Regions from separate parts of the Micromonospora sp. WMMD967 genome, predicted to be linked through region 1. Evidence: riboswitches for the same ligand, from Rfam matches in the RefSeq annotation. Region 1 holds a riboswitch; each other region holds the start of a gene.
What was found. Region 1 has a riboswitch for cobalamin ahead of O7631_RS17970 (peptidase). Riboswitches for the same ligand answer to the same signal wherever they lie in the genome.

Region 1 (5,496 bases):
CAACGAACAGGATGTCGACACCGCGACATGGTCGGCCAGGGCGGTCAGTACGGCACCGGTCGCGGTGGCGGTGCGAAGGTCGGTACGCCAGATGTTGCGCCCGTCCACCAGTCCAGCGACGATCGTCTTCCCGCGTAGCGGGCCGGCGGCGGCGAGGCGGTTCAGGTTGCCCGGCCCGGCGACCAGATCGATGCCGACCGCCTCGACCGGGGTGCCCAACAGCGCCGGCAACGCGTCGCCGAGGTCACCGAAGTACGACGCGACGAACAACCGTGGCCGGTGCTTCAGAAGGCCGAGCCGGCGGTATACGGCGCGCAGCGCGGTGATCTCCTGCGGGGTGCGGTCGGCGGCGTACGCGGGCTCGTCGAGCTGAACCCATTCGACGCCGGCATCGGCCAGGGTGCCGAGGATGTCTTCGTGGACCGCGACGAGGTCATCGAGCCGGTCGAAGGGCCGGAACCCTTCCGGTGCGTCCTCGGTGGCCTTGGACAGCAGGAGGTAGGTCGCCGGCCCGACCAGCACCGGCCTGGTGGTGACGCCGAGTGCCTTCGCCTCGCCGTACTCCCGCACCGCCTTATCCGGGCGGGCCGTGAACGCTGTGCCGGGGCCGACCTCCGGAACCAGGTAGTGGTAGTTGGTGTCGAACCACTTCGTCAGCTCCAGCGCCGGCTCCCGCTCCGTGCCACGCGCCATGGCGAAGTAGGTGTCCAGGTCGCCGAGACCGAGGCGGCGGAACCGGTCCGGGACCGCGTCGACCAGAACGGTGGTGTCGAGCACCTGGTCATAGAACGAGAACGTGTTCGACGGAACCGCGTCCAGGCCGGCGTCGCGCAGCGTGCGCCACACGTCGACGCGGAGGCTGGCCGCAATTTCCTGAAGAGCGTTGGCGTCGATCCGGCCCGCCCAGTAGGACTCGACGGCGTGCTTGAGTTCGCGGTGGGGACCGATGCGGGGATAGCCGAGCACGGTGCTCAGCCCGAACGGTGCGGTCACGGAATGGGTGTCCTTCCCTCGAGGTCGACCACCGACCACACTGGAGGGACACGGCAGGGCACGGGACGACGACCGGGCCTCGCCCTGACCCTCCCGAGAGGCCGACGGCGGCGCACGCGGACGCGTACGCGGTGCGGGCAGGTCTTCGGACTCGTGGGCGTGACCGGGGCGACCCGATCTCCTACTGGCCGTCGCTTCCCAGACGCTCATGCGTCCAGTGCGTATGACGGCGGTCGTTCCCACTCACCGCTGCGGGGCAGTCCCGGTTTCCCACCGGGTTCCCTCTTACGACGCCACACCGTGACGGTGCGGCGAACCAGCACTGCCGACCATCGTACGGCCGGAAGCTGATCCCCGGTGCCGCTGCGGCACGCGGATTCTTCCTGTCGCCCAGAGTTGGACGGGCCGGGAGTCCGGTTAGGCCCGGACTCCCGGCCAAGGCCGACTACGGCGGGGAGATGGACGGAGCCTGCCCGGAGCCGAAGCGCCATCCTTCGACGGTGCCCTGGGCGGGGTTGTAGCTGCTCGCGCCGAGGGTGCTGTAGGACCAGGTGCCGCCGGGTGCCGCGTGCCAGTACGACCAGTACGCGCTGGCGGGCGGCGTGTTGACGCACGGTTCCGAGGCGGCTGTGGGATAGCCGTTGATTCGGCAGACGAAGGCGAGACCCCACCGTTGGGTGCCCGTCACGGCGAAGCCGGCTCCCTGCAAGGCGGCCAGGCCGGTCGGCGGGTCACCGAGCCGGCAGCCGGTCTGGACACCGAGGCCGAACGCGGTGAGGTCGACCACCACCGTGACGCCCGCACCCGGGGCGCACGCCGCCGCGTGCGCGGCACGTGGCACCGGGTCGACGGCGACCAGGCCGACGCTGACGACGGTGGCCGCTAACAGCAGTGCCATCCGTCGGCGCATCGTCGCCCGCCGACGGGTCACCATGGCGCACACGCCAGGACGGGCGCGGCAGCGTGAGCGCCGGTGGCCGACAGGGTCGCATGCCCGGCGCCTGCGATGCCGGGTACGGCCTGAGCGGTGGCCCGGGCGGCGGTGCTCGCATCGAATCCGCCGGGGGTGTACGCGATGGCGCCGCGATCGGCCGGCGTGCCTGTGCAGGTGACCTGCAGGCTGAGCAGGAACTGGCGGGCGTGTAGCCAGGCCAACGACCGACCGGCGGCGAAGAGCGCCTGGGCGGCGAGCCCGGTGCTGTTCGCGTTGGCCACGCCGTTCGCGGCGAACGAGCCGTCAGCGCCCTGCACAGAGACCAGCCACTGCGCGGCCGAAGCCGCGACCAACGGACGGCCTGCGGCCAGCAGGGCCTGAACGGCCAGAGCGGTCGCGTCGACGTCGCTGACACAGGTCGGCTGCCCAAAGAGCAGCGGGAAACCACCGTCGGCGCACCGGCTCGCGGCCAGGAACGTCACCGCCGACGACGGTGCGCCTCCGGCCCGGTCCAACGCCAGCACCGCAAAGGACTGGGTGAAGGTGTTGCTGTAGTCGCCGTACGCCGACCGGTCGGAGTACCGGCCGCTAGGCGTCAGCAGGCTGTTGAGCCGGGTGAGCAGATCGACACCGCCGAACGTCGCCGGGTTGAGGCCGCGGACCTGGGCACCCAGAGCGAGTTTCGCGGTCGCGCCCGCGTACGCCTCGGTGCCGTCACCGATGTAGCCGCTGATCACGGCCGGTTGGGCGAGCCACGACATGGCGTTCGCCGCGTTCGTGTCGGCCGTCTTGGCTGCGGCGAAGGCGAACACCGCATCGAGGGTGAGGCCCTGATCGGGATACGCGATGCCGTCGTAGACGACCTCGAACCGCTCGCCGTCGACCAGTTGGCGGGCGAGCCAGCCGGCGGCGGCATCGACCTTGTTGAGGGTCGGCGGCGACGCGGTGGCGGCGGCGGGTACGGCTGTCAGGGACAGCGTGAGGGCGGCGAGCGCAGCGCCTACGAAGACGCGGGCGCGGTGCCGGAGGGGACGGTTGACCATGAAGCGACGCCTTTCCGGGCTCCGGTGGTCCGAGACGACCCGACTCCGGTTCGGGCGGCTCCGACCCGTGGGCCACGACGGGTGGGGAGGCTGGTCATGCGGACTGACGGGTAATCGGGCTCGCGGCGTCACTACGTGTGTCGCCGCCTACCGTTGCGGGCCAGCGCCGGATTTCGACCGGACTTCCCCCGTCAGCACACAGGTATGAAGTTGTGACGGACAGTGTTCCCACGTCTGGGCTCCCCGTCAATGTCCGTGATCCGACGGGCAGCGTCGGCGCAGACAGCCGGGTCTACCCGCGGGGCGCTGCGCTGGCTGGTGCCGGTCAGCGGGGGCCGTGCAGCAGCGCCCCACGAAGGACGGCGGACGGGTCGGGGCCGAGGTCGAGCCGGTCGGGGGAGATGTCGGCGCGGACGAGGAGGTCTCCGACGGCGGCGATCATCGCGCCGTTGTCGGTGCAGAGCCGTGGCGACGGCACCCGCAGGTGAATGCCGGCCGCGGAGCAGCGTTCTTCGGCGAGGGCGCGGACCCGGCTGTTGGCGGCGACTCCGCTGACGAGGAGCAGTGTGTCGGCCTGGTAGTCGCGGCAGGCGGCGAGAGCCTTGCGGGTGAGGGTGTCGGCGACGGCCTCCTGAAACGACGCGGCGACGTCGGCGACGGGCAGCGGCCGGTCACCGTGGTGTCCGACCCAGCGGGCGACAGCGGTCTTGAGCCCGGAGAACGAGAACCGGTACGGGGCGTCCTGCGGGCCGGTCATCGGGCGGGGAAAAGCGATGGCCGTCGGGTCGCCGTCGCGGGCGACCCGGTCGATGACGGGTCCGCCGGGGTAGGGCAGGCCGAGCAGGCGGCCCACCTTGTCGAACGCCTCACCGGCGGCGTCGTCGACGGTGTCGCCCAGGTGCACGACCGGGTCGCGGGCGAGGTCGCCGATCAGCAGCAGGCTGGTGTGCCCGCCGGAGACGATCAGGGCGACGCAGCGGGCCGGCAGCGGCCCGTGTTCGAGGACGTCGACGGCCGCGTGGCCGGCGAGGTGGTGTACGCCGTAGAGGGGGACACCGAGGCTCAGCGCGTACGCCTTGCCGGCGGCCAGGCCGACCTGGACGGCGGTGGCGAGCCCGGGTCCGGCGGTGGCGGCGACCGCGCCGATGTCGGCGAAGCCGATCCCGGCCTGGCCCAGTGCGTGCTCGACCATGGGGGTGACGGCGTGCAGGTGCGCGCGGGCGGCGATCTCGGGGACCACGCCACCGAAGCGGGCGTGTTCGTCCATGCTCGTGGCGAGAGCGTCACCGAGCAGGACGCCGTCGGCGACGATCCCGATGCCGGTCTCGTCGCAGGACGTCTCGATGCCGAGGACAACTGTCACGCGTCGGCGTCCTGGTTGACGCCGGCGCCGACACCGGGGTGTTCGGCGCTGGCCGCGAGGAGCTGTTTGCGCAGTTTGACGGGCAGTCGATCGACGTAGGCGAGGCCGTCGAGGTGGTCGACCTCGTGCTGGAAGCACCGGGCGAGGGTGCCGGTGCCGTCCAGGCGGATCGGCTCACCGCGCAGGTCGACGCCGGTGACGGAGGCGGTGGCGGATCGGGCCAGGTCGGCGCGTTGCCCCGGCACGGACAGGCAGCCCTCGGAGTCGATGACCAGGTCGCGTTGCTCGGGCAGGTGCAGCACCGGGTTGATCACGTGGGCGACGGTGTGGGTGTCGGTGGCGTCGGGGCAGTCGACGACGAAGATCCGGGCGTCGACGCCGATCTGGTTGGCGGCCAGGCCGACCCCGTGGGCGGCGTACATGCTGGCGAACATGTCGTCGACGAGTGCGGCGAGCGCGTCGTCGAACACGGTCACCGGGGTGCATCGGCGGTGCAGGACCGGGGTGCCGTAACGGGTGATCGGTCGTGGGGTGCCGACATGCCTCTCCATAGCTGCCCATAGTATGCAATTGCAAAATCTTGGCAGTAGGGGAGTGGTCTGGTGCGGACGGCGGAGATCAAGCGGCGGTACCTCGCGCATTTCGAGGCGAATGGTCACGCTGTGGTGCCGTCCGCTCCGCTGCCCGCCATCAGCGACCCGAATCTGTTGTTCGTCAACGCCGGCATGGTGCAGTTCGTGCCGTATTTCCTGGGTCAGCAGACGCCTGCGTACCAGCGGGTGGTCAGCGTGCAGAAGTGCATTCGGACCCCGGACATCGACGAGGTCGGCAAGACCAGTCGGCACGGCACGTTCTTCCAGATGAATGGCAACTTCTCCTTCGGTGACTACTTCAAGGCCGGGGCGATTCCGCTGGCGTGGGAGCTGGTGACGAAGTCGCAGGCCGACGGCGGTTTCGGGTTGGATCCGGAGCGGGTCTGGCCGACGGTGTACCTCGACGACGACGAGGCGTTCGAGATCTGGCGGTCGGTCGGGGTCCCGGCGGAGCGGATCGTGCGTCGGGGCAAGGCGGACAACTTCTGGTCGATGGGCATTCCCGGGCCGTGCGGTCCGTCGTCGGAGCTGTTCTACGACCGGGGTCCGGAGTACGGCCGTGAGGGTGGC
Region 2 (5,496 bases), 1.9 Mb from region 1:
GCCGCCATCATCCGCGACTACCAGCGAACCCAGCGGGCCGGTGTCCTCGTCATCAGCCACGACCAGACCCTGATGGACCGCTGGGCCGACCGGATCGTCGACCTGAACAGCACGACCCCGACCCGGACCTGACGGACCGCCGGGTCCCACCCCGGGCGGACCGTGCGACAGTCATGATCCGCGCAACTACCCGGATACTGCTGCCTCCGACGTGCGGGAAGCAGCAACAACCCTGATGTTGCGCGGATCGTGGCGACAACCGCTCGACCCGGCGTCAGCTATGGTCTCGCCGTGCTCGCCTGGCTCGTCGACCACCTTCCACTTCGGCTGTGGACTCCCGGCAACGGGCGCATAGGCGGTCGCCTGCACTTCTGCGTAGGGGATTCATTCGAGCGGACGATCGAGTGGAACGGCAGGCATCTCTTCGGTGGTCGATCGCTTGGCGCACGGGCCGTCTTCGACCGCTTCGGATCAGCGGATTAAGCGCAGACCGGAGCGGATCTGGTTCCTCGGTGGGGCATCGCACGCCAGTGGCGCACGCGCTTCGAGCCGCCGCACACCCGAACACGGCGGGTGACGCCATCACGGCAGCGGGGTTCACCACCGCCACGGCCCCGATGACGCGGGACGTGGAGCGGCGATGCGGGTTCGTGCACATCTTCGCCACCGGGGCGTTGGCGGCGGACGACCAGCATCCCCGGTGGTGCGGTCGCGACGGGTGCGACCGGCGCGGGGAACACCGGTCGCATGTCTCGGACGTGGACACCAACCGACCGGAAGCGTCGATCATCACGGTGGCGTTGGTCCAAACTGCCCATGCGGCGGCTGAAACCACTGTGGTGTTGAGCGCGACCGGGGGCCTGGCGTCCGACCGGGTAGCGATGTCGATCAGCCAGGCCCGCGTCCTGCGCTACCGTCTCGGAGGCCTCATCGACGCGGCAGGTCACGGCAACGCGTAAGCCCTACCTGACGTCCCGGCCGGTCAGTCGGCGATGTCCACCACGACCTTGCCCTCGGCGATGCCGTCGGCGACCACACGGTGAGCGTCCATGATGGTGTCGAGCGTGAACCGACGCCGGTCCAGTCGCGGGCGCAGCGCGCCGGCGTCGGCCAGCGTCGCGATCTCCCGCAGGATGTCGCCGTGATGTTCGCGGCCCCGGCCGGTGAGCATCGGTAGCAGGGTGAACACGCCGGAGTAGGTCGCGCCACGAAACGACAGCGGGGCGAGCGAGTGGGTGCCCCAACCGAGCGCGCTGACGACGTGCCCGTGATAGGTGCGTACCGCCGCGAACGACGCGTCGAGCGTCGCGCCACCGACGTTGTCGACGACGATGTCGAACCCCTCACCAGCGGTGTGCCTCTCGACGTACTCCTCCACGCTGGTCGAGGTGTAGTCGATGGGCACGGCACCCAGGCTCTCGATCACCCGTACGCTCGCCGGCCCGCCGGTGGCGTACACCTCGGCACCCTTTGCCTGGGCGAGTTGCAGGCCCACGTGACCGACACCGCCGGCACCGCCGTGCACCAGCACCTTCTGCCCGGCGCGGACCCCGGCGCGGTCGACAAGCCCCTCCCAGGAGGTGATCGCCGCCAGTGGCAATGCGGCGGCCTCGCGCATCGAGAGGCCGCCAGGCTTGCGGGCCAGCAACCGGGCGTCCACGGCGGCGTACTCGGCCAGCGAACCCGGTAGCCCACCCACTCCCCCGCACAGCCCGTACACCTCGTCTCCCGGCGCGAAGCCGGCCACCTCCGCGCCGACAGCGGCGACGACCCCGGCAAGGTCCAACCCGAGCACCGCGGGCGGTCGTACGCGCGCGTGCGCGGCCTGTCCGGCCTGGATCTTCGTGTCGAGTGGATTGACCCCGCTGGCGACGATCCGCACCAGCACCTGCCCCGCCTGGGGAGAGGGCTGATCGATCTCCTCGACCGTCAGCGGCCTGTCGAACTCCCGCAGCACCGCAGCGCGCATGACGATTCACACCCTCCGTGATCCAGACATCACGTGGACGCTATCCAACTGGGGGTGCCGCCCGGGTGACATCCGGGGTGACGGCCAGGACGACGATTCGGGCGAGATCCGCTGAACGGGGCGAGAGCCCGAGCCGCCCCTCAGCCCTCGTCGACGCCGTCGAGCAGCGCCCTCCGCAACGCCAACCGGTGCTCCCGACGGATCTCCGCCTCGCGGTAGCGCCTCCGGTCCCCGTCGGTCTCGGGTAGCAGCGGCGGCACCGTCCTCGGCTGGCCGTCGTCGTCGATGGCGACCATGACCAGGTGGGCGGTGGCCACGTCGGTGGGCGGAACGGCCCGGTCCCACCGGTCGGCGGTGACCTTGACCGCGACCTCCATCGAGCTGCGTCCGGCCCAGGTGATCCGAGCGTCGACGTGCACGACGTCGCCGACCCGCACCGCGCGCAGGAACGCGGTCTCGTCGATGGCGGCGGTGACCGCCGGCCCGTCGGAGTGCCGGGCGGCGACGACTCCGGCCACCGAGTCGATGAGGTTGAGGATCCGGCCGCCGTGCACCGTACCCATCAGGTTGGTGTGGTGCTGGTCCATGATCTGCGACAGGGTCAGGTGCGACGCCGACGGCGCTCGGCCGGCGATCGTGGCGGTGTCGTGCACAGCGGTAGTCCGTCTCTCGGGAAACCACACCACCGGTACGCGGACACCCGACGAGCACGCGCCGACGGACGGCACGTCACCCGCTCAGCCCACCCGCGAGGCCGACGGCGGCGCACACGGTCGTGTGCGCAGCGCGGGCAGGTCTTCGGACTCGCGGGCCTGACCGGTCACGCCGGTCTCCTACCGGCCGTCGCTTCCCAGGCCGACGGCCCAGTGCTGATGACGGCGTTCGTTCCCACTCACCGCTGCGGGGCAGTCCCGGACTTCCACCGGGTTCCCTCTTACGACGCCCCGACGGTCACGACGGGGCGAACCAGCGCCGCCCGCAGCATAGCTGGCCAGGGAAGTCCCGGTACCGGGGGCACAGCGCGGAGGCGGCGCCGGAGCGTCGTCAGCTTTTGCCATGTGAGGAAAAAGATCGCCAGCTCTTGAAAAAAGCCTCACTCCGGTCAGGATATTCAGATGCGTCGTCTCCCTCAGACTCCGGGGCGGGTGCTCTCGGGTGTCCTCGCGCTCCTCCTCGCCTCGGCGGTCGCACTCCTCGCGTCCGCCCAACCCGCCTCGGCTCACGGCACTCTCGCCATGTCCACGCCGGCGGGTGGGGCCACCGTGAGCGAGCCGTTGACGGCGGTGCAGCTCTTCTTCACCGAAAAGGCCGCGCCGAACGCGTTCTTCACTGTCACCGCCCCGGGCGGCATCCGGGTCGACAACAGCTGGTCGTACGGGGAGCCGAAGCCGCTGGACAAGCCGGTACGGGAGTACTTCCTGGTCAACGGGCAGTTCGAGCCACGGGAGTACACGACCGGGTTTCCCGCGACGGTGGCGGTCACCCACCTGCCAGCCAAGGGCCAGTATTCGGTGAGCTACCTGTCGGTCGCCTCGGACGGCGACACCGTGCGGGGCACGCTGACGTTCCGCTACAACGGGCCGGTGACGGCGGCACCCAAGGGGTGGAGCCCGCCGACGACGCAGCCGGACCCGGCGCTGGTGGCCGCCACCGAGCAGCACGGGTCGTCCGGGCAGGCGTCGGCGGTGCCGACCACCTCGGCCCAGCCGGTGACCCCGCCGACCGGAGCTGCGGCGGCCCCGCCGACCGGGCCGGGCGAGGAGAGCGGCTCCGGAGGACTGGCCTGGGCCGGCTGGGCGGCGGCGATCGCGGCACTCGTGGCGGCGGCCGGATTCGTCGTCTGGCGTCGCCGGACGGCGTCCACCGGCAAACCCACCGGACGGGGCCGTACCTCGCCGGCGGCCTCCGGTCGACGCGGCGGCGGCGCACGCACCACGAACCGGCCCTCCGCCGGCAAGACCAGCCCAGCCAGGGCCGCCGCCGCAAAGACGGCCGCCGCCAAGTCCTCCGCCGGCAGGACGGCCGCCGCGGTGAGCGGTGTCGGCACGAAGCCCACGGGTGGTAAGCGGCGACCGGCCACCGTGCCGGCGGCGCGGACGGGCGACGCGGTCGTCACGGCCCGCACGGGCGTCGCCGTCGACCCGACGCCCACCGACGCGGTCGATCCGACGCCCATTGAGCAGAAGGCGAAGGCCGTCGCCAGCACCGATCAGGAGGCGCAGGCCCCTTCCACCACCGACCAAGAGTCGACAGTCGAGGCCGGCCACCGGCCGGACACGGACCTCGCCGGGGTGGCACCCGGGTCCCGGCTCAGCAACGGCCACCTGGCGCTGCTCGTCGGCGGGCTGGTGGTCGCCCTGCTGGCCGGGTTCGGGCTGGCCCGCATCGGCACCGGCGACCAGAGCCCGTCGAACACCGCCCGGCAGCCGGCCGGCGGTCCGCCGGCTTCGGGGCCGGCGGGATCCGCGACCGACGGGCACCAACACCCGGCGGGCACCGGTCCGCACACGCACCGAGGTGACGGCGCGGCGGGCGAGACGCTGGCGACCGGGACGACGGTCAGCGCCGGTGGGTACACCCTGCAACCGGTGGAGCGGTCCCAACCCGCCGGGGTACGCGCCGACTACCGCTTCCGGATCGTCGGGACCGACCGGCAGCCGGCGACCCGCTTCGCGGTCGTCCACGACAAGCCGCTGCACATGATCGTGGTGGGCCGCGACCTGACCGGCTACCAGCACGTACACCCGACGATGGCCCCCGACGGCACCTGGAGCGTCCCCCTGACGCTGGCCCGACCCGGTGGTTACCGCGTCTACGCCGACTTCTCCGTGACGGCGGCCAACGGCGCGCAGGTGCCTCTCGTGCTGGGCGTCGACCACACGGTGCCGGGGGCGCACACCCCGGCCGCGCTGCCGCCGGCGCAGGCACAGGCGACGGCCGGGCCGTACGCGGTGTCGATGAGCGGCACCCCGACGGTGGGGGTGACCGCGCCGATGCAGTTCCAGGTCCAGCGCACCGACGCGGCCGGGCCCGCGCAGTTGGAGCGTTACCTGGGCGCGTACGGGCACCTGGTGGTCGTCCGCGAGGGCGATCTCGGCTACGTGCACGTCCACCCGGAGCAGGAGCTGGTCGACGGCACTGTCCAGTTCTGGCTGACCGCGCCCAGCTCGGGCCGGTACCGGGCCTTCTTCGACTTCCAGGTGGAAGGGAAGGTGCAGACCGCCGAGTACACGATCAACGTGCCCTGAGCCTGGAACTTTCTCCCCGCTGCGGCCGACCATCCAGCCAGCAGCAACCATCGGAGGAAGAACACATGCTCAGCACCAGCCCGCTCGGTCCGCGCCGCCGCTCGGCCGCCGTCATCGCCGCCGCGATCCTGGCGGTGGGCGCCGCCGGATGCGGATCGTCCGACTCTCCGTCGACCGGGCAGGCGAGTCCGTCCGCGTCGTCCTCGGCCAACCCGGACGCCGGGGTGCTCGGCATTCGTGACCCGTGGGTGAAGGCCGCCGACAAGGGGATGACGGCGG
Region 3 (5,496 bases), 580 kb from region 1:
CGGCCCCGTTACGGACCAGGGCGATGAGGAAGGCGCCGATGATCGTCCCGACGATGCGGCCCTGCCCCCCGAACAGGCTGGCTCCGCCGATGACCGCGGCGGCGATGACGTCGAGCTCCAGCGAGATCCCGTAGTTGGGCTGGCCGGAGTTGACCCGGGAGGCGGCGATCATGCCGCCGAGCCCGACCAGCACACCCGCCAGCACGTACACCCCGGTCAGGTGACGGCCCACCCGGATGCCGGAGCGACGCGCGGCCTCCAGGTTGGAGCCCATCGCGTAGGTGTACTGGCCGAAGCGGGTCTGGGAGAGCAGGAAGGCGACCCCGACGGCGACCAGGACGGTGATCACGACGGCGAACGGAATGCCGATGATCTCGCCGTTGCCGAGCAGTTGGAACGACCGGGGCAGGCCGTAGACGCCGACCGCGCCGGTGATGATGAAGACCAGACCACGGCCGACGGACATCGTTCCCAGCGTCGCGATGAACGGTGGAATCCGGGCGGCCGTCACCAGCAGACCGTTCAACAGCCCGGCCAGCGCGCCGACGCCGATCGCGACCGCCGTGGCCGCCAGGAGGGAGAAGCCGAGGTCGCGGACTGTCATCGCTCCCAGCACGCCGGCGAGCGCGGCCACCGACCCGACCGAAAGGTCGATGCCCTTGGTGATGATGACCATGGTCTGCGCCGTGGCGATGATGGCGATCACCGCCGTCTGGGCCCCGATGTTGAAGAGGTTGTCCGCCGTCAGGAAGTAGGGACTCGCGAAGGTCAGCGCGACGAACAGGACGACCAACGCGGTGGCGGCGGTGAACTCGGAGACGGCGTGGGAGATCCGTTCCCGGAGCCAGTCACCGATGTCGCCGCGCTGCGTGCCGGCGGATGCCTCGGCGGTACTCATCGTCGGACCTGACCTCCCCATGTGTGGGGCCGGCACTCGACGGAAGGACCCGCCGTCGCGCCGAGCACCTATGAGCGACCGAGCCTCCCCACGGAGGAGAGAACTTGGCGTCGACCTGCCGCACCGTCACGATAGGTCAGATGTTTCCCTTGATCAGCCGTTACCATGCCATGCACCCCCGTGGATTGCCAAGGTCTTACAACCATGTTTTGACATCGTTACCAGAGCCGCCCCGCACATACGTCTGATCAAATCGGCACAAGTGCGGCCGAGCGTCGCGGCGACCTCTGTCGACGGTTGGTCACGGGACACCGAACCGGCAGGAGTCCACACTGGATCGGCAGGTCCGGCCCCGACGACCATGCGCACCCCGCACCCTAGGGTGACCCACCGGCTCGATCCGGCGGGCCATCGCGAGCATGTTATCGATAACATGCTATGCCCGGTGGCGGTTGCGGGCACCTCATTCTCCGCCGAACTCCCGGCCGGTCAACCGACGGCCTCCCGGCGGGTCACGACGCCGCGAGCCGGTACTCCCGGCTGGCCGTCTGTCGCCAGATCGCCGCGCGTTCGTCGTCGGTCAGCGGATCCAGCAGGTCGCCGAGGACCCTGACCCAGCGGGTGTACGAGGTGGCGAGCAGACACACCGGCCAGTCCGAGCCGAACATCAGCCGGCCCGGCCCGAACACGTCCAGTGCGTGCTCGACGGCCGGCCGCAGGTCCGCCACCGTCCAGGAACTGCCGCTCACCTCCGTCACCAGGCCGGAGATCTTCGCCGTCGTGTTGGGTGCGGCGGCGAGCGTCCGCAGGTCCCGGGGCCAGTCGGCGAGGCCCCCGCTGCCGAGCGGTGGCTTACCGAGGTGGTCCAGGACGAACCGGACCTGGGGCAGGTCACGGACGAGCCGGGTGGCCGCCGACAGCTGATGATGGCGTACGAGCAGGTCGAAGGCGAGGCCGGCAGCACCGACCGCGGCGACACCCCTCCGCACGTCGGGGCGGTCGAGATACGCCGGGTCGGGCTCGGACTGGACCAGATGACGGATACCGACGAGCCGCTCGCCGCCCCGCGCCGCCCGAAGTCGCTCCAGGCGCTCGACGACATCGTCGGCGGTGAGGTCGACCCACCCGACGACTCCGGCGATGAGAGGGTCGTCGGCCGCGATCCCCAACAGCTCCGGCGTCTCCGACCGGGCGGCGACGGACTGCACGACGACGGTCTGGGTGACTCCGGCGACCCGGGTAGCCGGGCCGAGATCGACCGGGGTGAAGTCGTCGTCGATCGCGGCCATGGTGTGCGGGTCGATCCAGGGTTGCGGGTGTCGGGCGCGAACCCAGAGGTGATGGTGCGCGTCGATGATCCCCGACTGCCGCACGGCCGCACCGGTCGTCATCGGACCCGACCCGGCGCGCTCACGTCCACCCACCCCGCTCCGCCACTGGTCGGCCCTCCGGCTCGGCCCGGTGCCGTCGACCGATCTGGCAGGATGACCATGTTAGCGGTAACAGACCGGTCGCAGGCCGCAGAACGCGCCCACCAGCCGGAACTCCCCAGCACTCCGGCCGGGCGAACACCGTCGACTGACCGAAGCGACGATGCGCCGCTACCCGCACGTCGGCGAGCCGGCGGGTCGCCGTCCGGGGACCGGGTTGACCGCCTGAGGCGGCACCGATACCGTCGACCCACTATCTGCGGCGACGCGAGGGAAGCCGGTGTGATTCCGGCGCGGTCGCGCCACTGTGAGCGGTTCCCTACACCTCAAGAGGGGCCGCGAGCCAGGACGCTCGGTCGTCCGCAGCCTTGCGATGGGGACGCGTCATCCCCGGGGAGGTTCGTGAGCACATGTCCAGTTCCACGTCCAGCCAGCCGTTGGTGAATCCCGCTGGCACCACGCGTCTGCTGTGGACGGTGTTGATGACCGTCGCCGCTCTGGCGTTGCTGGCCTACCTCGTCGCCTTCGACCAGGGCGCGGTGTCGCGCAGTGGCATGTACCTGCACGAGCTGATGCACGACGGCCGGCACCTGCTGGGTGTTCCGTGCCACTGACGGCCACCACCGCTCCCCCGTTCGTCACCGTCCTCGTCCGCGGCCTGCTCGCCGGTCTGATCGCCGGTCTGCTCGCCGGGACGTTCGCCTATGTCGCCGGCGAGCCGCACGTCGACGCGGCCATCGCGATCGAGGAGGCGGCGTCGGCGCATGCCGAGCCGGCCACCGGTGCGCACGACCACGAGGATGCCCTGGTCAGCCGCAACGGTCAGCGCGGCGGCCTGTTCCTGGCCACCGGCCTGTTCGGTGCCGCGATGGGTGGCCTGCTGGCCACGGCGTACGTCCTGCTGGCGCGTCGTCGGCGGACCTACGACGACGGACGGTCGGGTCTGCTGCTGGCCGGCGCGGCGCTGCTCGGCGCGGTTGTCGTGCCGTTCCTCAAGTACCCGGCGAACCCGCCGGCGGTCGGCGATCCGGCCACCATCAACCAACGCACCGTCACCTACCTACTGATGGTGGTGCTCGGTCTGGTGGCGGTGTGGGCGGGATCGCTGGGCTACCGATCGGTTGGCGCGCAGGCACCGCTGTGGCAACGCGTCGCTGCGGCCGTCGGCGGATTCCTGCTGGTCACCGTGGTCTCCTATGTGGTGCTTCCGTCGTTCCAGGAGGTCCCCGCCGACTTCCCCGCGACGCTGTTGTGGGACTTCCGGCTGGCCTCCCTCGGCACCCAGGTGGTGCTCTGGACCGGGATCGGCCTGCTGTTCGCGGCCCTGATGCACCACGACCGGCGTCGCCGGGCCGCCGCTGCACTTCCGGGCACGTGACCGCCACCAGCCTCCGGCTGGTCGCCCACGCGCACACCACCGCCCTGCGTCGGGCCCGCTTCGGCGGTTCGGACGACGGCTTGGACGAGGGCGGTCTGCGTGCCGCCCTCGCCCTGGCCGGACGTGGGCACCTGGGCGTCGACGACGCCTGCGTGTCCAGTCCCGCCGCAGCGGCTACCGATACCGCCGACGCACTCGGTCTGCTGCCCACCATCGAGGCGGCGTTGGCGGACTGCGACTACGGCGACTGGACCGGACGGTCGGTCGAGGAGGTCGCCGTCGAGCAGCCGCAGGCGCTGCACCAGTGGATGTCCGAACCGGAGGAGTCCGCACCGCACGGCGGCGAGTCCGTCGCTGCGGTGCGCGACCGGGTCGGTGCCTGGTTGGACGGGCAACGCGGCGCCGACCGCCGAATCACCGCGATCACGCACCCGCTGGTGATCCGGGTTGCGGTCGTGCACGCCCTGGGCCTGCCGTTGGCGACGTACCGGCAGGTGGACGTGGAGCCGTTGGCCGTGGTCCGGCTCACCAGCCAGGGCAGCCGCTGGCACCTACGACTGACCGCGCCGCGAGCGGACTGAGGTCACGCCGCCACCCTGCTGGCCCCTGCCGTCGGGGCTGGCGGGTTGCGGTCAGTCCAGCACCCCGGCCTGGTAGGCGAGAATTGCTGCCTGGACCCGGTTTGTCAGGCCCAGCTTCGCCAGAATCCGGCTGACGTGCGTCTTCACCGTCGCCTCGCTCATGAAGAGCGTGGCCGCGATCGCGGTGTTGGACAAGCCGCCGCCGACGGCTACCAGGACTTCCCGCTCCCTTTCGGTAAGCACCGCGAGTCGTTGTTCGGCATTGCTGCGCCGATCAGTTGTCGGGCCGGAGAACTGTCGAAGCAGCCTGCGGGTAACCCTCGGGGAGATCATCGCGTCACCGCGCGCCGCGCTGCGCACCGCGTTGAGCATGTCCTCGGCGGAGGCATCCTTGAGCAGGAAGCCGACGGCGCCGTAGCGAAGCGCGGTGTGCACGTACTCGTCGAGATCGAACGTGGTGAGCACGACGACGTGTGGTGGCCGATCGAGCCGCGCGATCCGCTCGATCGCGGTCAGCCCGTCGGTCCGCGGCATGCGGATGTCCATGAGGACGACGTCGGGCCGGCGCGTCCGGGCGAACTCGACCGCTTCGGCTCCGTCGGACGCCTCTCCCACCACCGTGATGTCCGGGGCCGCGTCGAGGATGGTGCGCAGCGTCGAACGCACCATCCATTCGTCGTCGACGATCAACGTCTTAGTCGGTGAGGTCATGGTCCTTTCCCGGTGCGATCGGTAGCTCGGCAACCAGGCTGAATCCACCATCGGCTGTGGGGCCCGAGGTCAGTTTTCCGCCGATCAGGTGAACGCGCTCGGCGAGGCCGAGGAGTCCGTGGCCGCCACCCGGCAGAGGCGGGGCCGTCGTGGGCCGTCCGCGGCCGCTACTGATCATCACCTGGAGCGACTGCCGTGTCTGCCCGACGCGGATCCGGGTTCTGGCACCCGGTGCGTGCTTGTGCACGTTGGTCAGGGACTCCTGGACGATGCGATAGGCAGCGTGCTCGACCAGCAGCGGTAGGCGTTCGGCGGTCTTCTTCTCCACGTCCAGGGTGACCGGTACACCGAGCCGCCGAGAGTCCGCGACCAACGCATCGAGATCGGCGAGGCCGGGGTGCGGGGCAATCGGCGCGTCATCATCGCTGCGGAGAATTCCGACCAGAGCACGCAGCTCCGCGAGTGCCTCACGCCCGATCGCTCCGATCTGCTGTCCCC
Region 4 (5,496 bases), 590 kb from region 1:
AAATTCAGTGACTGGGACTGGTCGATGAACGGGGCACGGGCGGCGGCGAGGTCGATCAGCGCCCGCTGCGGCAGCTCCCACGCGGTGCGGAACAACTCCCGGACGCCGGCCGGCAGCTCCGCGATGTCCTGCACCGACCCCTCGGCCCGCTTGATCGCCGACCGGATCCGGTCGGTCCACAGACCCCGGGCCTTCAGCTCGCGGACCAGAGCGGTGTTGACCTGGAGGAACTCCCCGGACAACGTCTCGCGCTTGAACAGGTTCGACACCTGCGGCTCGATGCACTCGTAGCACCCGGCGATCGAGGCGATGGTGGCGGTCGGGGCGACGGCCACCAGCAGTGAGTTGCGCAGCCCGTGCGCCGCGACCTGCTCCCGCAGGGCGTCCCACCGGGTGGCCTGCGTACCCTCGACACCCCACAGGTCGGGCTGCAACTGACCCCGCGCGGCCCGGGTCTGCGGGTACGTCGGGTGCGCGCCGTACTGGCGGGCCAGGTCGGCGGAGGTCTCCAGCGCGGTCAGGTACAGCTCCTCGCTGACCCGGGTGGACAGCTCCCGCGCGGCGGGCGAATCGAACGGCAGCCGCAGTGCGAAGAAGACGTCCTGCAGGCCCATCAGCCCGAGCCCGACCGGCCGCCAGCGGGGGTTGCTCGCCGCCGCCTGCGTGGTCGGGTAGTAGTTGATGTCGATGACCCGGTCGAGGAAGGTCACCGCGGTACGCACCGTGGCGCGCAGCCGCTCCCAGTCGATGTCACCGTCGACGAGGTGGGCGGCGAGGTTCACCGAGCCGAGGTTGCACACGGCGGTCTCGGCGTCGCTGGACACCTCGACGATCTCGGTGCAGAGGTTGGACAGGTGCACCACGTTGCCCGGTTCGGCGGTCTGGTTGCACAGCCGGTTCGACGCGTCCTTGAAGGTCATCCACCCGTTGCCGGTCTGGGCCAGGGTGCGCATCATCTTCCCGTACAGCTCCCGCGCCGGGACCTGCCGGACGTAGCGGCCCTGCGCCTCGGCCTCGCGGTACGCGGCGTCGAACCGCTCCCCCCACAGGTCGGGCAGCTCGGGCACCTCGTGCGGGTCGAACAGCGACCACATCTCGTCGGCCTCGACCCGGCGCATGAACTCGTCCGGGACCCAGTTGGCCAGGTTCAGGTTGTGGGTGCGGCGGGCGTCCTCGCCGGTGTTGTCCCGCAGTTGCAGGAACTCCTCGATGTCCGGGTGCCACGGCTCCAGGTAGACGCACGCCGCGCCCTTGCGCCGGCCACCCTGGTTGACCGCCGCGACGCTCGCGTCCAACGTGCGCAGCCACGGCACGATCCCGTTGGACTGCCCGTTGGTGCCGCGGATCAACGCGCCCCGGGAGCGGACCCGGGAGTACGCGATGCCGATGCCGCCGGCGAACTTGGACAGGTTGGCGACCTGGGCGTAGCGCTGGTAGATCGAGTCCAACTCGTCGAGCGGTGAGTCGACCAGGTAGCAGGAGGACATCTGGGTGTGCCGGGTGCCGGAGTTGAACAGCGTCGGTGAGCTGGGCAGGTACGCCAGGCTGGACATCAACCGGTAGAAGCCGACCGCCTCGTCCGGCGTACGGGACAGGCCACAGGCCACCCGCAGCAGCCAGTACTGCGGAGTCTCCAGCACCGCCCGGCTGGTGGGGTGGCGCAGCAGGTACCTGTCGTAGACGGTGCGTAGCCCGAAGTACTCGAACCGCCGGTCGCCGTCCGGGTCGATGGCATCGTCGAGCACCGCGGCGTGCGTGGCGATGAACGCGGCGGTGTCTTCTCCGATCAGGCCCTCGGTGTGGCCGGTCCGGATCGCCGCGCTGAACGAGGCGATGCCCTGCCGACGCACCTCCTTGTCGACGTAGCCGGCGAGCAGGCGGGCGGCGAGGCGCGAGTACTGCGGTTCCTCACCGATCATCTCGGCCGCGGTCTGAATGGACAGCCGGTCCAGCTCGGCTGTCGTCGCGCCGTCGTACAGGCCGCTGATCGTGCGGGTGGCGACGCGCATCGGGTCGACGTCGGTCAGGTCGTCGGCCCACCGTTCGACCGCCCGGACGATCTTGTTCACGTCCACGGGTTCGGTGCCGCCGTCGCGCTTGCGGACCTGCATCGGTGTCCGCCGCGGTGCCGCGTCGGCGCTGGCCGGGACTACCTCGGTGACTGTCACCACTCGCTCCTCGGAGTTCGAGACCTGGAGGTCCGAACGCGCGGAGACAGACACCGACGGACGCCACGCCGGCGGCGTGGGTCACATGGCGTCAGCCGTCCCACGCGGCCTCGGACCGCCGCACACCCGGGTGCGGGTACGCGGCGCGCTGGCAGGTCTTCGGACTCGTGGGCGCGACCGGGCTCGCCGGTCTCCTACCGGCCGTCGCTTCCCAGACCGTGTGGTCCAGTGCTGATGACGGCTGTCGTTCCCACTCACCGCTGCGGGACAGTCCCGGATTTCCACCGGGTTCCCTCTTGCCTCGACCGCCCTGGGTGAGCGGTCGAACCAGCTGCGTTCGACACCATATATAGGGACCCAGCGGTTGTCACACCCCACATGTCGGTGCTGGCGTGTCGGCGGCGGAGGCGGTGACGACCGTCACCCGACCGCGCCCCGCCGCCGGCCCCGGGCGGCGGGGGCCGGCGGGAGGCGGCGGTCAGTGGCGCGACAAGGCTGCCGGGTGGTCGAACAACGGTCCACAAAGATGTGATGTATGCAGGATCCAGATGTAAGGAACGTTGCCCATAATCGACCGTCGATGTCGACGGTCAGAGTGAACATCCAATCTTCAAAACCCTCGGTCGGCCGTTGGCTCCGACCCTCGTTCCGAGCGGCGCGCCGCCGCCCACCATTCGACACATTCCACCGGCCGGGGTCCCACTTCGGACAGCGCGCGCCCACTACCAGCGGATTGGGTTTCGACCGTGGCGCAAATGCGCGATCGCGGGCCGCGACGGCGGGGTACCGCCGCCATGACGGCGGTCGCTCGGCATCCGAACACACCAGGTGGGAAGCGCCTCTCGCCCGGCGTCCGATCCCGATCAGAAACATTGGATGTCTGCATCGGTCAGGTGATCGACGTCGTTGACGCACCTGAACCAGCCTCCGTATACTCCGAATGATCATCTGATCTTTTGCCTAGTCGGGCGAGGAGCGCATGCCGCAGATCACCGCTGTCACCGTCGAGGACGTCCGCTTCCCCACCTCCCTGACCGCTGACGGGTCAGACGCCATGAACAAGGACGGCGACTACTCAGCGGCCTACGTCGTCCTGCACACCGACGGCACCGACAGCGTGGGCGCGCCGCTCGCGGGCCACGGCCTGACCTTCACCATCGGTCGGGGCAACGACATCGTCGCCGCCGCGGCGGTCCACCAGGCACAGCTCCTCGTGGGCCTGGACGTGGCGACGATGGCGGCCGACATGGGGGCGGTCTACCGCCTCCTCACGTCCGACTCGCAGCTGCGGTGGCTCGGGCCCGAGAAGGGCGTCGTCCACCTGTCGCTCGCGGCCGTGCTGAACGCCTCGTGGGACCTGGTGGCCCGGCTCGCCGACAAGCCGCTGTGGCGGCTCCTGGTCGACATGACCCCCGACCAACTCGTCGACATCGCGGACCTGCGCTACCTGTCCGACGCGCTGACCCGCGACGAGGCACTGGCCATCCTGCGAGCCAAGGAGAGCACGAAGGCCGACCGCCTCGCCGAGCTCCACCGGACCGGCTACCCCGCCTACACCACCTCGGCCGGCTGGCTCGGCTACGGCGACGACAAGCTGCGCCGGCTGTGCCAGGAAGCCGTCGACAGCGGCTACGGCTACGTCAAGCTCAAGGTGGGCGCCAACCTCGACGACGACATCCGTCGGTGCGCCATCGCCCGGGAGATCCTGGGCCCGGACCGCAACCTGATGATCGACGCCAACCAGGTGTGGGACGTCGGCCAGGCCATCGAGTGGGTCACCGCCCTCGCCCGGTTCACACCGCTGTGGATCGAGGAGCCGACCAGCCCCGACGACATCCTGGGTCACGCGGCCGTCCGCCGGGCCGTCGCCCCGATCGGCGTCGCCACCGGCGAGCACTGCCACAACCGGGTGATGTTCAAGCAGCTGTTCCAGGCCGGGGCCATCGACTTCTGCCAGTTGGACACCGGTCGGCTGGCCAGCATCAACGAGATCGTCGCCGTGCTGCTCCTCGCCGCGAAGTTCGACGTACCGGTCTGCCCGCACGCCGGCGGCGTCGGGCTGTGCGAGATGGTCCAGCACGTGTCGGTTCTCGACTACGTCGCGGTCTCGGGAGACCTCACCAACCGGGTCACCGAGTTCGTCGACCACCTGCACGAGCACTTCACCGACCCGTGCGTCATCCGCGACACCGGCTCGGGCAGCGGTTACGTCCTGCCCGACCAGCCCGGCTACTCCACGCGGATGCGCCCCGAGTCGATCGCGCTCTACCGCTTTCCCGACGGCCACTACTGGGCCGCGGCCGACCCGACTACCGTGTCATCTCCGGAGCCGTACGTGATCGCGGGTGGGACGGCCACATCCGCTGGCCGCTAGGGGGACCATGTCACGCACCGACGAAGTGGTGAACGGCATCAAGCAGATGATCCTGGACGGGAGGTTCAAGCCCGGGGACCGCCTGCCGATCGAGAAGGACCTCGCCGAGTCCCTCGGCGTCTCGCGCGGCTCACTGCGCGAGGGAATGTCGGCCCTGTCGATCCTCGGCATCGTCAACATCCGTCAGGGCGACGGCACCTACGTCACCAACCTCGACGCGCCGCAACTGCTGGCCCCGATGGGCTTCGTGGTGGACTTCCAGGGTCAGGACGACCCTCGGCACATCCACACCGTCCGGCGGCTGCTGGAGTGCGAGGCAGCCCGGTTGGCCGCCACCAGGATCACCGACGAGGCCCTCGCCCAGGCCGGGGAGCTGCTCGACGAGGCCGCCCGAATGGTCGGCCAGTCACCGCAGGACCACGAACGCATCCTCGAGATCGACATCGCCTTCCACCGGATCATCGCCGTGCACGCCGAGAACCCGGTGCTCGTCGGGCTCATCGAGGCGTTCGCCGGTCGCACCATCCGCGGGCGGCTCTGGCGGAGCCTGCACGAGGAGGGCGCGGACCGGCGTACCCATGACGAACACGTGGCGATCCTCAAGGCCCTCGTGGCGCGTGACCCGGAGCGGGCCCGCACCCGGATGGCCAACCACCTGATCGGTGTGGAGGAGTCGTTGCACGGGTTGCCCGACGACGGTGACCCGACCACCACCGAGATGACGGGCCCCTGACCGCTGACACTACGGCTGCACGTCGAGCAGCCCCGCCTCGTACAGCGCCGCCCAGAGCTGGTCCGGGACGTCGGTGTCGAACCGGCGCAGGGTCTCGGTCACCTGGACCGCGTCACGCACGCCGACCACTGTCGAGACCACGGCCGGGTGCCGACGGACGAACGCCAACGCCGCCTGGGGCAACGTGACGCCGTACGTCTGGCAGACCCGCGCAATCCGCC

Region 2: another riboswitch for cobalamin. It lies ahead of O7631_RS26045 (acyl-CoA thioesterase); the one in region 1 lies ahead of O7631_RS17970 (peptidase).
Region 3: another riboswitch for cobalamin. It lies ahead of O7631_RS19980 (CbtB-domain containing protein); the one in region 1 lies ahead of O7631_RS17970 (peptidase).
Region 4: another riboswitch for cobalamin. It lies ahead of O7631_RS20020 (ribonucleoside-diphosphate reductase subunit alpha); the one in region 1 lies ahead of O7631_RS17970 (peptidase).

What each region holds. Positions count from the first base shown of each region.
Region 1 is NZ_JARUBK010000001.1:3,887,126-3,892,621, forward strand. Features, by position in the region: gene metE (5-methyltetrahydropteroyltriglutamate--homocysteine S-methyltransferase) at 1-993, opposite strand, end outside; cobalamin riboswitch at 1,112-1,329, opposite strand; gene O7631_RS17965 (hypothetical protein) at 1,439-1,891, opposite strand; gene O7631_RS17970 (peptidase) at 1,921-2,970, opposite strand; cobalamin riboswitch at 3,058-3,209, opposite strand; gene tsaD (tRNA (adenosine(37)-N6)-threonylcarbamoyltransferase complex transferase subunit TsaD) at 3,296-4,333, opposite strand; gene def (peptide deformylase) at 4,330-4,884, opposite strand; gene alaS (alanine--tRNA ligase) at 4,936-5,496, shown strand, end outside.
Region 2 is NZ_JARUBK010000001.1:5,779,931-5,785,426, forward strand. Features, by position in the region: gene O7631_RS26030 (ATP-binding cassette domain-containing protein) at 1-132, shown strand, start outside; gene O7631_RS26035 (hypothetical protein) at 759-959, shown strand; gene O7631_RS26040 (zinc-dependent alcohol dehydrogenase family protein) at 983-1,969, opposite strand; gene O7631_RS26045 (acyl-CoA thioesterase) at 2,110-2,622, opposite strand; cobalamin riboswitch at 2,741-2,955, opposite strand; gene O7631_RS26050 (copper resistance protein CopC) at 3,085-5,217, shown strand; gene O7631_RS26055 (copper chaperone PCu(A)C) at 5,283-5,496, shown strand, end outside.
Region 3 is NZ_JARUBK010000001.1:4,467,308-4,472,803, reverse strand. Features, by position in the region: gene O7631_RS19990 (ABC transporter permease) at 1-898, opposite strand, end outside; gene O7631_RS19985 (amidohydrolase family protein) at 1,411-2,289, opposite strand; cobalamin riboswitch at 2,549-2,704, shown strand; gene O7631_RS19980 (CbtB-domain containing protein) at 2,739-2,942, shown strand; gene O7631_RS19975 (CbtA family protein) at 2,933-3,706, shown strand; gene O7631_RS19970 (histidine phosphatase family protein) at 3,703-4,287, shown strand; gene O7631_RS19965 (response regulator transcription factor) at 4,339-4,977, opposite strand; gene O7631_RS19960 (histidine kinase) at 4,982-5,496, opposite strand, start outside.
Region 4 is NZ_JARUBK010000001.1:4,475,652-4,481,147, reverse strand. Features, by position in the region: gene O7631_RS20020 (ribonucleoside-diphosphate reductase subunit alpha) at 1-2,111, opposite strand, end outside; cobalamin riboswitch at 2,301-2,515, opposite strand; gene O7631_RS20015 (enolase C-terminal domain-like protein) at 3,148-4,542, shown strand; gene O7631_RS20010 (FadR/GntR family transcriptional regulator) at 4,550-5,275, shown strand; gene O7631_RS20005 (aldo/keto reductase) at 5,285-5,496, opposite strand, start outside.